DNA from 3 places in the Paenibacillus sp. J22R160 genome. Region 1 is predicted to be linked to each of the others. Evidence: riboswitches for the same ligand, from Rfam matches in the RefSeq annotation. Region 1 holds a riboswitch; each other region holds the start of a gene.

Evidence for each region. Region 1 has a riboswitch for cyclic di-AMP ahead of AC58UW_RS24230 (hypothetical protein). Riboswitches for the same ligand answer to the same signal wherever they lie in the genome.
Region 2: another riboswitch for cyclic di-AMP. It lies ahead of AC58UW_RS25600 (C40 family peptidase); the one in region 1 lies ahead of AC58UW_RS24230 (hypothetical protein).
Region 3: another riboswitch for cyclic di-AMP. It lies ahead of AC58UW_RS16540 (APC family permease); the one in region 1 lies ahead of AC58UW_RS24230 (hypothetical protein).

The regions. Positions count from the first base shown of each region.
Region 1 is NZ_JCAUAU010000015.1:107,635-112,664, reverse strand. It holds gene AC58UW_RS24240 (APC family permease) at 1-1,555, shown strand, start outside; gene AC58UW_RS24235 (hypothetical protein) at 1,633-2,154, opposite strand; cyclic di-AMP (ydaO/yuaA leader) riboswitch at 2,439-2,609, shown strand; gene AC58UW_RS24230 (hypothetical protein) at 2,729-3,145, shown strand; gene AC58UW_RS24225 (hypothetical protein) at 3,221-3,679, shown strand; gene AC58UW_RS24220 (potassium-transporting ATPase subunit F) at 3,825-3,902, shown strand; gene kdpA (potassium-transporting ATPase subunit KdpA) at 3,950-5,030, shown strand, end outside.
Region 2 is NZ_JCAUAU010000017.1:108,152-113,181, forward strand. It holds gene AC58UW_RS25580 (hypothetical protein) at 1-91, opposite strand, end outside; gene AC58UW_RS25585 (methyltransferase domain-containing protein) at 290-1,183, shown strand; gene AC58UW_RS25590 (DMT family transporter) at 1,221-1,541, opposite strand; guanidine-I (ykkC/yxkD leader) riboswitch at 1,631-1,733, opposite strand; gene AC58UW_RS25595 (MSMEG_1061 family FMN-dependent PPOX-type flavoprotein) at 1,801-2,412, opposite strand; gene AC58UW_RS25600 (C40 family peptidase) at 2,544-3,017, opposite strand; cyclic di-AMP (ydaO/yuaA leader) riboswitch at 3,021-3,159, opposite strand; gene AC58UW_RS25605 (hypothetical protein) at 3,327-4,145, opposite strand; gene AC58UW_RS25610 (M1 family metallopeptidase) at 4,203-5,030, opposite strand, start outside.
Region 3 is NZ_JCAUAU010000006.1:275,227-280,256, forward strand. It holds gene AC58UW_RS16530 (polysaccharide deacetylase family protein) at 1-755, opposite strand, end outside; gene AC58UW_RS16535 (YqkE family protein) at 752-1,012, opposite strand; gene AC58UW_RS16540 (APC family permease) at 1,068-2,903, opposite strand; cyclic di-AMP (ydaO/yuaA leader) riboswitch at 3,001-3,161, opposite strand; gene AC58UW_RS16545 (NAD(P)/FAD-dependent oxidoreductase) at 3,347-4,576, opposite strand.

The sequences.
Region 1 (5,030 bases):
GGGTGGGGCGTACGTCGTATCGAAAGAAAATTTGGGTGTAAACGCAGGCTTGCTAGCCGGGGGCTCCTTGCTGGTGGATTACATCCTAACTGTGGCGGTCAGCATCTCGGCGGGGACAGACGCTATTACTTCGGCCTTCCCGCAGCTCCATCCTTACAACGTGAATATTGCTACTCTGCTCGTTGTCGCCATAACGATACTGAATCTTAGAGGAATCACCGAGTCAGCCTCCATCTTGGCATATCCCGTCTATTTATTCATTTTGGCGTTGTTTATATTAATCTGCGTAGGCTTATATAAGGGGCTGACCGGAACAGTCACACCTGAGATGCATGCGACTATGGGGACGCCGGTTGCTGGAATTACACTGTTCTTGTTATTAAAAGCTTTCGCATCCGGCAGCTCGGCCTTAACGGGTGTTGAAGCGATCTCGAATGCGATTCCAAACTTTAAAGCGCCAGGACCGAATAATGCCTCCAAAACCCTAGCGGCTATGGGCTTGCTGCTTGCCATATTGTTCTCGGGCATTGTGTATTTGGCTTTTGCCTACGGCATCGTACCCAAAGCTGAGGAAACCGTAGTCTCACAAATTGCCTCCCAAACATTTGGGAGGAATTATATGTACTACTTCATCCAAGGCACCACCGCGATGATCCTTGTGCTTGCCGCCAATACGGGGTATTCGGCATTTCCGTTACTCGCTGTTAATTTGGCCAGGGACAAATATATCGCTAGAATGTTTACGATCAGAGGAGATCGACTGGGGTATTCGAACGGGATTATTTTCCTGGCGATTATGTCGATCATTCTGATTATCGTGTTTAAAGGCAGGACAGAACATCTTATTCCGCTGTATGCCGTTGGCGTGTTTATTCCCTTTACGCTGGCACAAACAGGGATGCTGGTGAAGTGGGTACGCAAGAAGCCCAAAGGCTGGATCGTCAAGCTAACGATCAATTTGATTGGCGCTTTGATTAGCTTTACCGTGATGCTGATCTTTTTTATCACAAAGCTGGAGCAGGTATGGCCTGTGTTTATATTCCTCCCCTTGATTGTTTATACGTTCCATAAAATCAAAAAGCATTACGAGGCCGTGGGTGAGCAGCTCCGAATCACGACGTGTGAGCCTTCTATTCCGATCAAAGGCAATGTGATGATCGTGCCTGTCGCGGGCATTACACATGTCGTGGAAAATTCCATGAATTACGCCAAATCGCTGGCGCCGGACCAGATTATCGCTGTGTATGTGGCCTTTGATCGAGAGGCCGAGAAGCAGTTTCAAGAGAAATGGGCGTGTTGGCAGCCGGATGTACGATTAGTCACGCTGCATTCTCACTACCGAAGCATCATTCAACCGTTGACGAAGTTCATCGATACCGTGGAACATAAGGCGAATGAGTCGAATTTCCGGGTAACCGTCTTAATTCCACAGTTTATTCCCAAACGAAACTGGCAGCACATTCTCCATAATCAGTCCAGCTTGCTGATCCGCGCGTTTCTGCTGTACAGACGGGATCTCATCGTGACGACGGTACCGTATCATTTGAAAAAGTAGATAGGATAAATCAATAAAAAGTACAGGATTCGGCGATAATTCGCCGTTTCTGTACTTTTTTTACGTGTTAGGCTTCCCTACATCGTAGGGCTCCCTGTTTTTATTGTTTTCTCCATGTGGTGCTCTCTTTGCACCCGTCGGATGAAGGCTTGAAGTTCTTGCTCGGTTTCACATACAGCGGCATGTTCCAACCAAAGGAAAAACCTCTTTTTACAGATGGCAGAAGCATGCAGCGGAAAGGTTTCTCTTGATTTGATGACATACAATCCGGCTGGAACGTTCTTCCACGGCGATGTGAAATTCATACGGATCGATAGCCTTGATCGCTTCTCCCAGTCCTGCTCTTTTTGTTTATTTCGTATGGACCTGTACATGTTCATGATTACGTAGTGCTCGGAGATCTCGGCCCATTTGTAGTATCCAGCTTGCTGCGCTTTTTGAACAATCTCAGGCTTCTCCTTACAAAACCAGTAACCGACAATGACAGGGAAACGGTTATCTTCTTCTAGCCATAAGACGCCGAACCACTCGTAAGTTAATGAAACCGGATTTAACGCTTGTGGGACTATCCCTAAATAATAACGGGGAGTGGAAGCCATCGTAATTTCTCCTTTACACGTAAGACCTGACAGAAATAATGTGTGTGTTCTGCTCCTCAATTGTAAGGCTGAGAGTAGTAAAAATGGGGTAAAGAAAAGGGGGGAAACACATAAAAAAAAGATAAAAATGCCGAAAACGGAAGAAAATCGAAGCATGAATATCGAAAATGAATGCTTTCTTTAATTGCAAGCGCATCCATAAGTCATTATGGCAAATAAGAGATCGCGGTTCGTTTTACAAGACGGAGGTCAAGGCGTAAGATTCAGAGCATCAACTTCACATCAAGTTGAAAACGCTGAGTCCCCGCAAGGGGAACGGGGGAACCAATAGAGGACGATTGTAGCATCAACGTCTTCGCGGGGTGAATCCAAAAGCAAGCTCCAGCTTGCCAAGGTAGGGCGCTTCCAAGCCCGAATCCGACAGCTAACCTCGTAAGCGTATTGGGAGAGAGCCAACGTTCTATTGTGCTAATTACAGCTTGTGTATACAAGCTGCCAAGAAGCCCGAGAGCAGAGATTCTCTGCTCGCAGGCTTCTTTTTGTTGTTCAAAAATTGAGGAGAGTGAATCTACGAATGGTTCCCGAATGCAAAATTACCCGAATTGAATGCTATCGCTTTGATGATGAGTTATCTGACAAACTGCTGCCTGGGCATGGCCGCGACTGCCATTGCGGAATGCTTTCAATCTCAACAAGTCTGGGAACGAGCGGTTTAGGTGATTATGAAATTCCTTGCGGTAACCTGAAGGGGGATTTCGTTCAATGGGCTGTGGTCTTTCAGAAGCTCAAAGGGCTTTCACTTGAGGATGGTTTGCAGTATGTCCATCAGAAAAAAGAGGCATGGGGAGAAGTAAGGACGCATGTTATGGAATCGGCATTAACGGATTTAGCTGACAAGCTTCAACATAGATCTATAGGTAAAAAAGAGCTGGATGTATTATCAGATCGCACTTATATTTTTGACCATTCAGAGGCTTATGTCTCTTTCTAAGCATCGCATTTTTATGCTTTTTTTATATGCGAGCTATAGATTCTTTACCTCATTTTTATACCGTTCAGCGTTACAATGAGTCAGGTAAGAAAGGAAGCGATGAAAGTCATGCAAAGCGATTTGCTGCTCATAGCTGCGCCTACTAAGGCAGGCGAAGACTTCATGAAACAAATAAAATTGAGTGGTTTTCCTTTTGTTGCATTAACAAACAATAAGTTGGAAAAACTCAAGTTAGAAGGGCAGGGAGTAAAAAAAATCATGCAGGTGGATACGTCGATAAAGGCTGAATCCATCATTCCCGATTATCCGATCGGAAGCATCATTTTGTTCGAGGAGAGTTTGACGTTATGCTGCCGCTACATTCAAATATGCCGCAGTTGGACTTCAGGGCCAATGTATGTGGTTACCCAAAGTATAAATCCCAGATTAATTTACAAAGGGTTAGGCGCTGACTACGTTATTTATTCGAAAAACGGTGATGTGAAGTTCCTTCTATCCTCTTTATTACAAACAAATAAATTAGGTACTGTCTGATTGGAGGAGGTGCGTTATGTACAACGATGTAACAATGATTATATTAATGGCATTAACCTTTCTTGGATTCTGGGGATTTATGAAATTTTGTGAAAAAGCGTAAGCTTATGCTTTCGATGCAAGCTTTTGAATAGGAGGCAACCAAATGATTGTGATTGGAATAATTGCGCTAGCTATGATGGTGTATCTTGGCTTTGTACTAGTGAAGCCGGAGAAATTTTAATGGATAAATTAGAGCTTAAGTAAGCAGGGGGAGAACCTACTATGGGTATGGGATTGTTACAAGTAATTGTCACACTGGTGATTATCATGCTTCTGGTGAAGCCGGTGGGCATTTACTTGGTGAAAGTATTTGGTTATGAAAAGAGTGGCCTGGATCGCGTGTTCGGTCCCTTTGAGCGTATGTCCTATCGCCTGATGGGTGTTAAAGAAGAAGAAGCGATGGGATGGAAAAAGTACTTAGGAGCCGTATTAATCGTCAATTTCGTCATGATGATCCTGATGTACGCCATATTCCGGCTTCAGAGTTATCTACCGCTGAATCCCGATGGGATCGGTAATGTATCGCCAACGATTGCTTTCAATACAGCGATTTCCTTTATTACAAATACGAACTGGCAAGCGTACAGTGGTGAAAATACACTGTCCTATTTCTCTCAAATGGTAGCCATTACCTTCCCGATGTTTACATCGGCGGCAACTGGATTCGCAGTAGCTGTAGCTTTTATCCGTGGATTAGTTGGCCGTCAAGATAATCTCGGTAACTTTTACGTAGATATGACGAGATCGATTACTCGTATCTTTTTGCCGCTTAGCTTCATTGTCGCTTTAATCTTAGTTTTTCAAGGCGTGCCGCAAACCTTGCTGGGTGCTGCGCAAGCGACAACGGTTGAAGGGGCTGAACAAACGATTACTCGTGGTCTAGTTGCTTCTTTGGAATCAATTAAGCATCTTGGCACCAACGGTGGCGGATGGTTCGGGACGAATGCTGCGCATCCGTTTGAGAATCCAACACCTTTCACCAACTTCATCCATATCATTTGTATGATGCTGTTACCTACAGCACTCGTGTATGCATTCGGATTAATGATTAAGAACAAGAAGCAAGGTTGGACCGTCTTTGCTGCCATGGGAATTATCTTCCTGGTTATGCTTGCGACGATATTCTATGCGGAGTATAAAGGCATAACTGCTGTAGATGCGCTGGGCGTCCATGGCAATATGGAAGGTAAGGAAGTTCGATTCGGATTATCCGAAACGGCCCTGTTCACAACCGTTACGACAGCAGCTACAACAGGTAGTGTGAATACGATGCATGAATCGCTTACACCTCTAGGAAGCATTGTTCCAT
Region 2 (5,030 bases), on a different contig from region 1:
GCAGCATGGCTTTGCTTCTTGGCAGCCCTGCGCTCTTGGGGAGCCGAACAATTCTGCTCGGTTTTCCAGCAATACGTTTTTTTGAAATCATTTCTCCATCTCCTATCAACATATGAATATACTTGCTTTGTATTCTATGTTTACTAGAGCGATTTGCGAGGGTTAGTGGCTAGTATTTCAATTTCAAGCAGCCTAAATTTCTCTGCGAAATGAAAGTAGCGCAATTAATGTGTTTGAATGACATATAATATATGTTAAAATGATGAAAATGCAAAGGAGGATTCTCCAAATGGATGACAAGAACGATAAAACCAAAAGACTTTCCGTCTACTTACCTGAAAAGGTGAAGACTGATCTGGAGCGCATGGCTGAGGAGACGGGCTTGTCTATGACGCAGCTTATTGTGATGGCGACGCATGGTCTACTGGCGAATTATGCCTCGCAGGGCGGAGCTATTTTTGCCGACTTATTGGCAGTTAAACAGCGGGTCGTTCACGAAGTGACGGATCGGCAGCGGCTTTTGCGTGAAGAGAAAGAAGGCATGCAGGATTATTATGGAGCGCGAGCGGCGGAATATGAACGGATTTACGCGCGCGAGGATACGGATTATCAGCAAGAACTTGCGATGCTGGCGGATATCGTGCAGAAGCAGGTAACTGGGAGCCGTGTTCTGGAGGTGGCTTGCGGTACTGGATATTGGACACAGTTCATGGCGGAAACGGCCAAACACATCGTTGGTGTGGACGTTCGACCAGAGGTGCTGCGAATTGCTGAATCTAAGTCCTGGCCGCTTCATAATACTTCGTTCGTGGAAGGGGACGCCTACCGGCTATCTGAGGTAAAAGGGGACTTTGACTACGGTCTCGCCAACTTCTGGTTTTCGCATATTCCGAAAAATCGCCTGGATTCCTTTCTGCAAGGATTCCACGAGCGGCTTGGACGAGGGGCCTGCGTTTTTATGGCGGATAATGTGTACGTGCCGGGAAGAGGCGGCGAGCTGATTACGAGTGAACATAGCGAAGATACGTACAAAAGAAGGGAGCTGGCCGATGGCTCCAAGCATGAAATTATTAAAAACTACTATTCGTACGAAGAGTTGAATGAAATCTTTAAGCCGCTGTCGGAGAATCTGCGCATATTTGTTGGCAGCTCTTTCTGGTATGTTAGTTACATAGTGGCTTAGGAAATCTTCGGCCAAAGTGAAGTGACAAACGGTAGGCTTAATGTCCGGATGTGAACTTAAGGCCGAGAACGCCGACGAGAATGAGGATCATGAATAGGATACGCAGTAAACTAACAGGCTCATTCAGAAATAGGGTGCCGATAATAATCGCACCTACAGCGCCAATCCCCGTCAAAGCCGCGTAGGCTGTGCCGATGGGAAGAGTTTTCGTAGCTGCTGCCAGAAAATAAAAGCTGATGATCATGCCGACAATGGTGATGCTGGATGGAATCAGTCGTGTAAAACCATTAGAAAACTTCAATGAGATCGCCCAAACGACTTCAAAAACACCTGCAATGACGAGATATAACCATGCCATCTTGAATCACTCCTTTAAAAAGTAAACGAATATGCCCTTAGATCGCGGCAAAAAAGAAAAAGCCTGGAAGCAATATCGCTGCGCGATAAGACTCCCGGGCTTTTTCCCCTCCGTGATCACAGCGTATCCGCTGTGTGTTTTCTCTCGGACCAGACTGACGCTGCAGCGCCACGGAACCCTAGAAACATGATGCCGTCATTATAGGACGTCTTACATGCTATGTCAAGTTACACCTTTTGGAATAAGGGTGATACTTGCCCTATTCCTTCAGCTCGATGCCATTCCGAGCGACGTGAGCACGGAACATGGCCATGCTGTCCGGGTGCTCCTGCGCTGGCAGCCAAGCGTCTTGCTCCCAAACCTTGGATAGCTTGAGGGCGCGGCTGCAGTGAACGAAGCATTCCTGCACTTCAACGCCAACCGCGACAACAGGGAGCTTGCCGCCAAGCTGCATACTTTCCAGCAGCTGCTCATCCTGCGTCAGCCAAGCGCGCCCGTTAATCCGCAGCACGGTTTCGACGCCGGGGATGACGAACACCATGCCGACTTGGGGATTGTCGAGCAAATTTTGCATAGAGTCGATGCGGCGATTCCCAAGCCGTTCTGGATAGATCAGACGCTGATCATCCAGAACACGGACGAAGCCCGGATGGTCGCCGCGCGGAGAGACATCGCAAAGACCCTCTTTATTTGATGTGGATAAGAAAAATAAAGGGGATTTAGCCAAAAAAGCGCGTATATGATCGTCGATGCTGGAGATGACTTTATTCTGGACGGCAGCGTGTGGTTCACCAACACGGGGCCTTAACTCCTCAAGGGACTGAATAATACCAGGGAATGGCGGTTTGTCGTTTCCGCTTGTTAGCGACATGATTCGTGTCCTTTCTCGAAGCCGTAGGACTTCTGACAAATTTGTTACCACAAGAAATGAATAAAAGCCCTGAAAAGCGGGCTCATTCGAGCTAACGCTGGTCTGGGCTTTATTCATGATGAACAAGAAAATTACTTGGATTCAGCAGTTAGTTGATTGTAGATATCATCCCACAGAACACGTCTAGCGGATACATACCTTTTCGCATAGTAGGATTGGCTGAGCTTGTTGATCACAATGCCTTCATTGGAAGCAGAGTGAATGAATTCACCGTTTCCAAGGTAGATGCCAACGTGAGAAACGCCTTTGCCCCCTGTGTCGAAGAACACAAGATCACCTTTACGAAGATCACTTTTGTCGATCCAGTAGCCCTCTTTATTTTGAGCTGCTGAACTATGAGGAAGGTCAATGCCGAATTTATTGAACACGTACGCGGTGAAACCAGAGCAATCAAAGCCTCTTGTTGTCGTTCCCGCATCGCGGTACGGTGTTCCGATCAATTCGTTAACCGTTGTGTCCAATGTGGATTCTGCTGCAGACACACTCCCTAAAGCTACACTCAAAAACAAAACAAGACTAAAAAAAAGAGCAACAACCTTTTTCAACTGCTTGTCTCCTTCCGGTGCCTACGAGGTTAGCTGGAGGGTTCGGTTGAAGGTTCCCTATGATCCCTGTCTTGCAAGATCAATTCACCCGGAGTGGTTCCCCCGTTTCCCCAAGAAATGAGGAATTCGGCATGAAATATTTGGTTTTTTAAGGCTAGTTACTTAATTCGTCATAAACATCGAAATTCCTCCTTTTTCGTGCAATATGGTCTGAAAAAATGTGTAAAGGTTCGCTTTACAGACAAAAAAACCCCCTTTTGCAAGGGGATTGAACAATTCTAAACCATTTTTGGTTTAATTTATTATTTTTTATCGTCCCATTTTGGCGGAAAGAAGCTGAAATTGGGAGGTGATGGACCACATTTGCATGAAAATATGGAAGAGCGGGAAAAGCTGATAAATGATTAGCGCTACCAGACCTGCCCAGATATAGGTCGTTGTGACTGTAATCCCTGCCAAAAGTCCTGAACTGAGGACAAGTATTAGGGAAAGGCCGATAATCGGAAGCGAATACCGCATGAACGTTATCACCGTGGATAGAATGCCGAGCTGCGCAGCAATGGCGAACTGCACGTACATAAAAAGCAGATGCAGCAAGAATCCATATACCAGCATACCGATTAACCAAGGCAATAAGTCGAGAGAGGCTTGTTCATAAGATGTGCTGTGAGCGAGCACCTTCTGCGCTTTGGGCAGCACCCAGATGAGAGGCAGCAGTGACAAGACGATTCGGATCATATATGCGGCGAAGAAGGGGAGCGTGAGTTCCTTGATGCCGCGGACGAAGCGATAGCCGGCATTTTGATCAGAGTGTGTGAGCGAATAGTAGACGCCGCTGTTCAGCATAGGGGTGAGCAGCATGCGAGCTAGGAGCAAGGCAGCCAGCCACAACAAGTAGGAATGGCTAAGATCCGTTTTGAATAACTGGAACTGACTTTCGGCTAGAAAAAGCTGGAGGGCTTCCTTCGGCTGGTCACCGCCGGGAAAGCGGTGCATGAGAGGGACTAGCACCCCTTGTACAAGCTTATAAAGCAGCATACCCCAACACATTTGGTACATGAATATGACAATCGTGGCGAAGGGTTGCCGTAGAGCCGCCCTGAAGCCGGATTTAAGATAAGTTGTCACGGGTGTCCCTCCTAAGCGTTGTTTGCTGAAGGCAAACTTGCCTTGTAGAGTGGGCGCCTACCAGGCCACCCACCCGAAAATAGCTTGCAGGAATTGAACAATGCCAAGATTTAGGCGGAGCTTCCACTTGGTATCTACTTCTGCTTGCATGTAGTTATTAATATGCTTGTTCTCAAGAATGAGCGAGTAGCTCGGATCGATGCGAACCCAGTCTACAGGCGTCGTATGGGTTAGTTTGTATTCAATGCTGCTCTCTTTGCCGTCCCATGTTTTGTCGAGCACCGTGCCATCAGCGAAATGAAACTGGATCGGCACCTCAGGCGAATTTCCGCCGCGCTTGGAGATGAGGATCGTGCTCTCGTAAGGGCCAGCACCTTTGCTGCCTGCAGCTTTCACATGGATGCTCTCAATCGAGTAATCAATCATCTTCGAGCCGTAAACATATTCATTGAAGAAGTCGTCCCACTTCATTTTGGATACATCCTCGACAACGTTTTGAAAGTCTTTGGTGGAAGGATGCTTGAATTGCCACTTTTGAAAATAGGTGCGCATGATTCGATCCATGGTCTTGATGCCGACCTGCTTCTCAATCGCTTTCAGCACAAGTTTGCCTCTTGTATACACATTTTCTGCGTATTGATCATGTCCGGTATAGGCCCAAGCATTTTGCCGCAGGGCATCCGGAGAAGTAATGTAGCTGGACTCGACAGGTAAATTCGGTTTCGCTCCGAAATCGGCTTCCATCACCTTATCCTCGGCATAGGAGGTAAAGCCCTCATCCAGCCAAGCTTCTTCGAACTCATTGCTCGCCACGAGGCCGTAGAAATATTGGTGTCCGATCTCATGTACAACAACGCGTTCCAATTCCTGATCCGGCGTTTTGTC
Region 3 (5,030 bases), on a different contig from region 1:
CCCGCCAGCTGGAAACCCAAGTCGTGGGCAATGTCGACAGCGATATCGTCGTAGAAGGCCGTGCCTGAGCGGAAAAATAAAGGCCGCTTTCCCGTCCGCTTCTCGATCTCATCCGCGTTCTCCGTTACTTCGCGAATCGCATCGCTCACATCTTTGGTTCCCGCGATGCCATAGGCGGCTTTGCCGTTCACGGAGAGCGGCCTATGTTCGTTCCCGTGGTTTTCGATCTCAAACAGCGGATCCCCCGCCAGCTTGGCAAATATATCCGGATTGGCACTAAGCCATCTCGCATTGACAAATAAGGTGGCTGGTATCTGCTCCTTGATCAAGTAATCGATCAGCTTCTCATCGTATCCGCTGCCTTCTGTGCCGCCGCAAGCGTCAAAGGTAAGGGCGATCACCTTATCCTGCGTTACAAGATGCGTCCGTACGCCGGGGATGTTCTCGCCCCATTTGTGAGGGGTGGCTATTTTGTACCTTTCTGCTAATGAAAGGGATCGTGTGGATCGTGTTGAAGATGCGAGCGCTGGCACAACTGCGGACGAGTCTGTTGTTGTATCCGATGGTGTCTCACCTGCTCTCTCTGGTGATGTCGCTGTCGGTTTCTCTGGTGCCACTTTGGGAACAGACGACGGTGAAAGCACCGGGCTGACGGTTGCCTCTACAACCGGCGTCGCAACTCCCTCTACCCCGCAACCTGAAAGCGCTATCACTACGCTTAAAAGAAAAAGGAAGCACACCAAGCGCTTCCTCATTTGTGTTTTCTCCAATCGAGCTTGCTCTTCTCCAGCAAGTGGCCAAAATCATTCTCCAGCCGTTTCTCCTCCGCCTTGCGCGCAGCCTCCGCTTCAGCCCTGGCAGCATCCTTACGAGCCTGTTCCTCTGCTTTCATCGCATCAGCTTGAGCTTTCAGGCCCGCTACGATATCAGGACGCAGCAAATCTTTGAGTGTCGCAGGTTTATCTTGCGCGCTAGGTTCAGCGATTGTGGTTGACGATTTCTTTTTTGCCATAAAGGGTCACCTCTGTTCCATTTCAACATCCGTTTTACCCTTTTATTGTACACCTCTACTCATGCAAATGATAGGGCACCGTCGCAACGACGATATCTTTATCGGCTTGCAGCTTCGAGCGTATACGTGCGGCAGACTGGTTGTGGAGCAGGCGGTGCCACCATTTTTTGGGCATGAACTGGGGCAGGATCACCATGATCGATTGCTTTTCCGATACATGCGTATCGACTCTTTCAATAAACTCTGCCAGTGGCTTCAAAATGGTGCGGTAACGGGATTTGAATACAACAAGCCGAACACCCGGGTCCCACTTATCCCATTTCTCCTGCATCGCTTCTTCATCCTCATCCGAAAATGATACGTAGAAAGCAATGACATTTGGAGATAAAGATTTCGCATAATTCAATGACTGCGCCACCACTCGGTGAATGCCTGCTACAGGCACTATGATCACAGGCTCTTTGGTGCATACGCGTTCTTGCGTGATATCAATGCGCAGCTGTTTGGCCACATCATCGTAGTGATTGCTAATTTTGGTTATTCCCCAAAGTAAAATCGGCGTCACAATAATAACAATCCAAGCACCTTCACTAAATTTGGTGATACAGAAAATAATCAGAACGGCAAGGGAAACGATTCCCCCTAAACCATTAATAACGAACTTGCCGATCCAGCCGGCCGGACGTTCTCTGAACCATTTGCGAACCAAACCGCTTTGGGCAAGAGTAAAAGATAAAAAGACGCCAATCGCATAAAGTGGAATGAGTGCATCGGTTTTTCCTTTGAAAATGACGAGCAAAATACTTGCCAAAACACCTAACGTTACAATCCCGTAGTGGAACGACAACCGATCTCCCCGGTACGAGAACATGCGCGGGAAGTTTTTATCCTGAGCCATAATGCTTGCCAAGATCGGAAATCCGTTGAAGCTCGTATTCGCAGCCAATACCAGGATCAGCATGGTGCCAATCTGTGTTGCATAATACATGGTTCCACGCCCGAATGCTTGCTCCGTAACCATCGACAAGACCGAGGTATGCCCGTGCGGATCAGGTGCAATCCCATAACCCAAGCTCAGCAAGGTGACGCCGCCAAAGACAATCGCCAGCAGAGTTCCGAGGGAAGCCAGGGTTCTCTTGGCATTTTTGACAGATGGCGTACGGAAATGCGGTACCGCATCGGAAATCGCCTCAATGCCTGTCACGGCCGAGCAGCCGGATGAAAAGGCTTTAAGGATGACAAACAATGTCAATGAGCTCGTCATGGAGCTGGGAACAACCTGGAATTCATGCGTGTTCATGGAACCTGTCAGCATATCGAAGATCCCTTTACCAATCAGGAGCAGTATGCACAGGATAAAAAAGTACGTTGGAATCGCAAACACGGTTCCGGACTCAGAAGTACCCCGCAAATTCAGCCACACCATCACCCAGACAAGCACTAAGGCTATGGGGACAATATAAGGCACTGTAACTGGGAAAGCGGACGTTATCGCCTGCACACCTGCCGAAATCGAAACCGCAACGGTTAACGTGTAATCAATCAGCAGTGAAACCCCAGTCAGTCTTCCCGACATCATGCCCAAATTTTCCTTGGCCACCATGTAGGCTCCGCCGCCCATCGGATAGGCCTCAATCACTTGGCGATAGCTTAAAACAAGAAGCATGATTAAAGCAATAATCGAGATTGCAATCGGCAATGAGAAAGCAAAAGCAGCAATTCCAACAGTCGCAAGCTCTAGCAAAATCTGCTCCGTGCCATAGGCCACTGAAGACAGGGCATCCGAAGATAGGATGGGCAGAGCCTTCCATACCTGCATTTTCTCAGATTCCAGCTCCGCCGATTTCAGCGGTTTACCGAATACAATCTTTTTCAATGAGTCACTTGTCATGCTGTGAAATTCCTCCAAATAACCTAGTTTTCAGCTTGATTTCCCATTTTTGAGCGCAAAAAAACACAAGGATAGACCTTGTGCTTAGCCACATGTTCTCCTTTCTCACGACCGCTTACGAGGTTAGCTGACGGGTTCGGGCTGCGAGAAATCTGCCCTAAAGGTAGCTGCCGCATGCGACAAGACGCACCTTACTCACCCCGTTGAAACCTATGGTTCCCCCGCTTTTCTGAATAGAAAATTAAGCGAAATATTCAACTGTTAACGTACGAGTTGATACTACTCTCTTATTGGCTCATAGTAAAGGAGAGAAAAATCTTAAAAAAGATTATTCCCTCCCCGCATTCTTTCGATAATCCGCTTACAATGGCATAATACTTTCGGTATCTCCCTTTTACTAGCTTATTGTCTGATTAAGTGGATTTTAGGGTATTTTGGCAAAATTAATTTCTCACATGACGCTTTCTTGTGGCTTGTTTTTGCTTAAAAATCATCTTTTTGCAGATGAGAGGGATGCCGCCGATGAGAAATAAATAGCGGGCATCGATCATTTTTTTGAGGAATGCGGCCAGCTTGCCTTTCACTTTTTTGACCCTCAGGATGCCAATAGCTTCTCCGCGACCAAGCGAGGCAACCGTCCCTTTGTAATCATAGGCAAAAGGTCGCAAGGGTTTCCCCCTCAGGGTATAGAGCAAGTTTGTTGCCGTATTATAGCCCTGCTGGACCGCGATTTGGGCATTGGCGGGGTATGGCGTGCCGTCTGGGCTCATGACAATCGAGCAATCTCCCGTAATAAAAACATCAGGGTGCTGCAAGGAACGCAAGTAGTCATCCACTTTGACCCTCCCGCGTTGGACGTGGAAGCCCGCATCCTGCAGCAAGGAATTCCCCCGAACACCGCCCGACCAAATGACAGTGCCGGCAGGAATGAATTGGCCATCCCCCAGGAGGACGCCTCCGGGCTCGCATGCCTTAATTGCGGTAGATAATTTATATTGAACCCCTTTGCGGCGCATCACTTCCATGCCGTATTCCACGAGGTCATTCGGCAGTCCTGGCGGCAAAGCGGTAGGCGACGCTTCGATATTAATGATCTGAACAAGTGAAGGATCGACGTCAAACATCTGGCAAAGATCAGGAATCCGATCCGCTAATTCTCCTACAAACTCCGTACCTGTGAAACCGGCGCCTCCAACGACAATGGTCAAGTACTCTGCATGCTTGGAATCCAATTTATATTTAGCGAACATGTACTGCGTATGCTGACGTATGAAACGAACACTGTTAATGCTATTAATCGTCATGGCGTGTTCACGCAGTCCCGGAATGCCAAAGGTCTCTGTCTCACTTCCAAGCCCCACAACCAGATAATCGTAAGCGAGGACTTCATCCGCCAGAACAACCTTCTTTTCCTCAGGCAAAATCTGCTGAACCGTCGCTTTGATGAAATGAATTTTCCGCTCATCGATCAGTTCCTTAATGGCAACACGCGCATTTTCATGATGATCAGTACCAGCTGCCGGCATATGCAAATGCGTCGTCATGTAGTGATAGTCGTGCTTATTCACCAGTGTGACAGCTATTTCATCTGCTTTGATCAGCTTCTGCAGCCTTATTGCGGTTACAAGCCCACCATAGCCAGCGCCTAGAATAACCACCTTCGGTTTACTCATTCGAATCCTCTCCTCCGATGAAATCATCTTTTTTCTATATGAAAAAGATCGACCAAACCATTCAAGGTTGTCATGTGAAAAAAATCACATAGTTATTCAGGGAATGCACATGGTTTGCTCATTTTTAGTATATGTGCCTCCTTGCGGAAAATCACTGGAATATTGCCCAGCTTGGTCAAAAAAGGCTGCGATGCTTGGTGGCTTTGTATGTGGCAGGCGGATTGAGTAGCAATTCGATGGTGTAAACGAACGATTGGAAAATAGCACTAGCGCGGCTCAGGTGAAGGAGCAGCGATTCAGCTGAGCGCGCACAAGGCCGTCTCACTGGGTGGAACGTAGCCGGGTGGGGTCGAGACGGCCTACTAGGCTGTCTCAGGCGAAGACAGTGCCCGTGCGGCAGCAAAAGCTAGCTGAGCGCGCACAAAAGGCCGTCTCACTGGGTAGAACTTAGCCG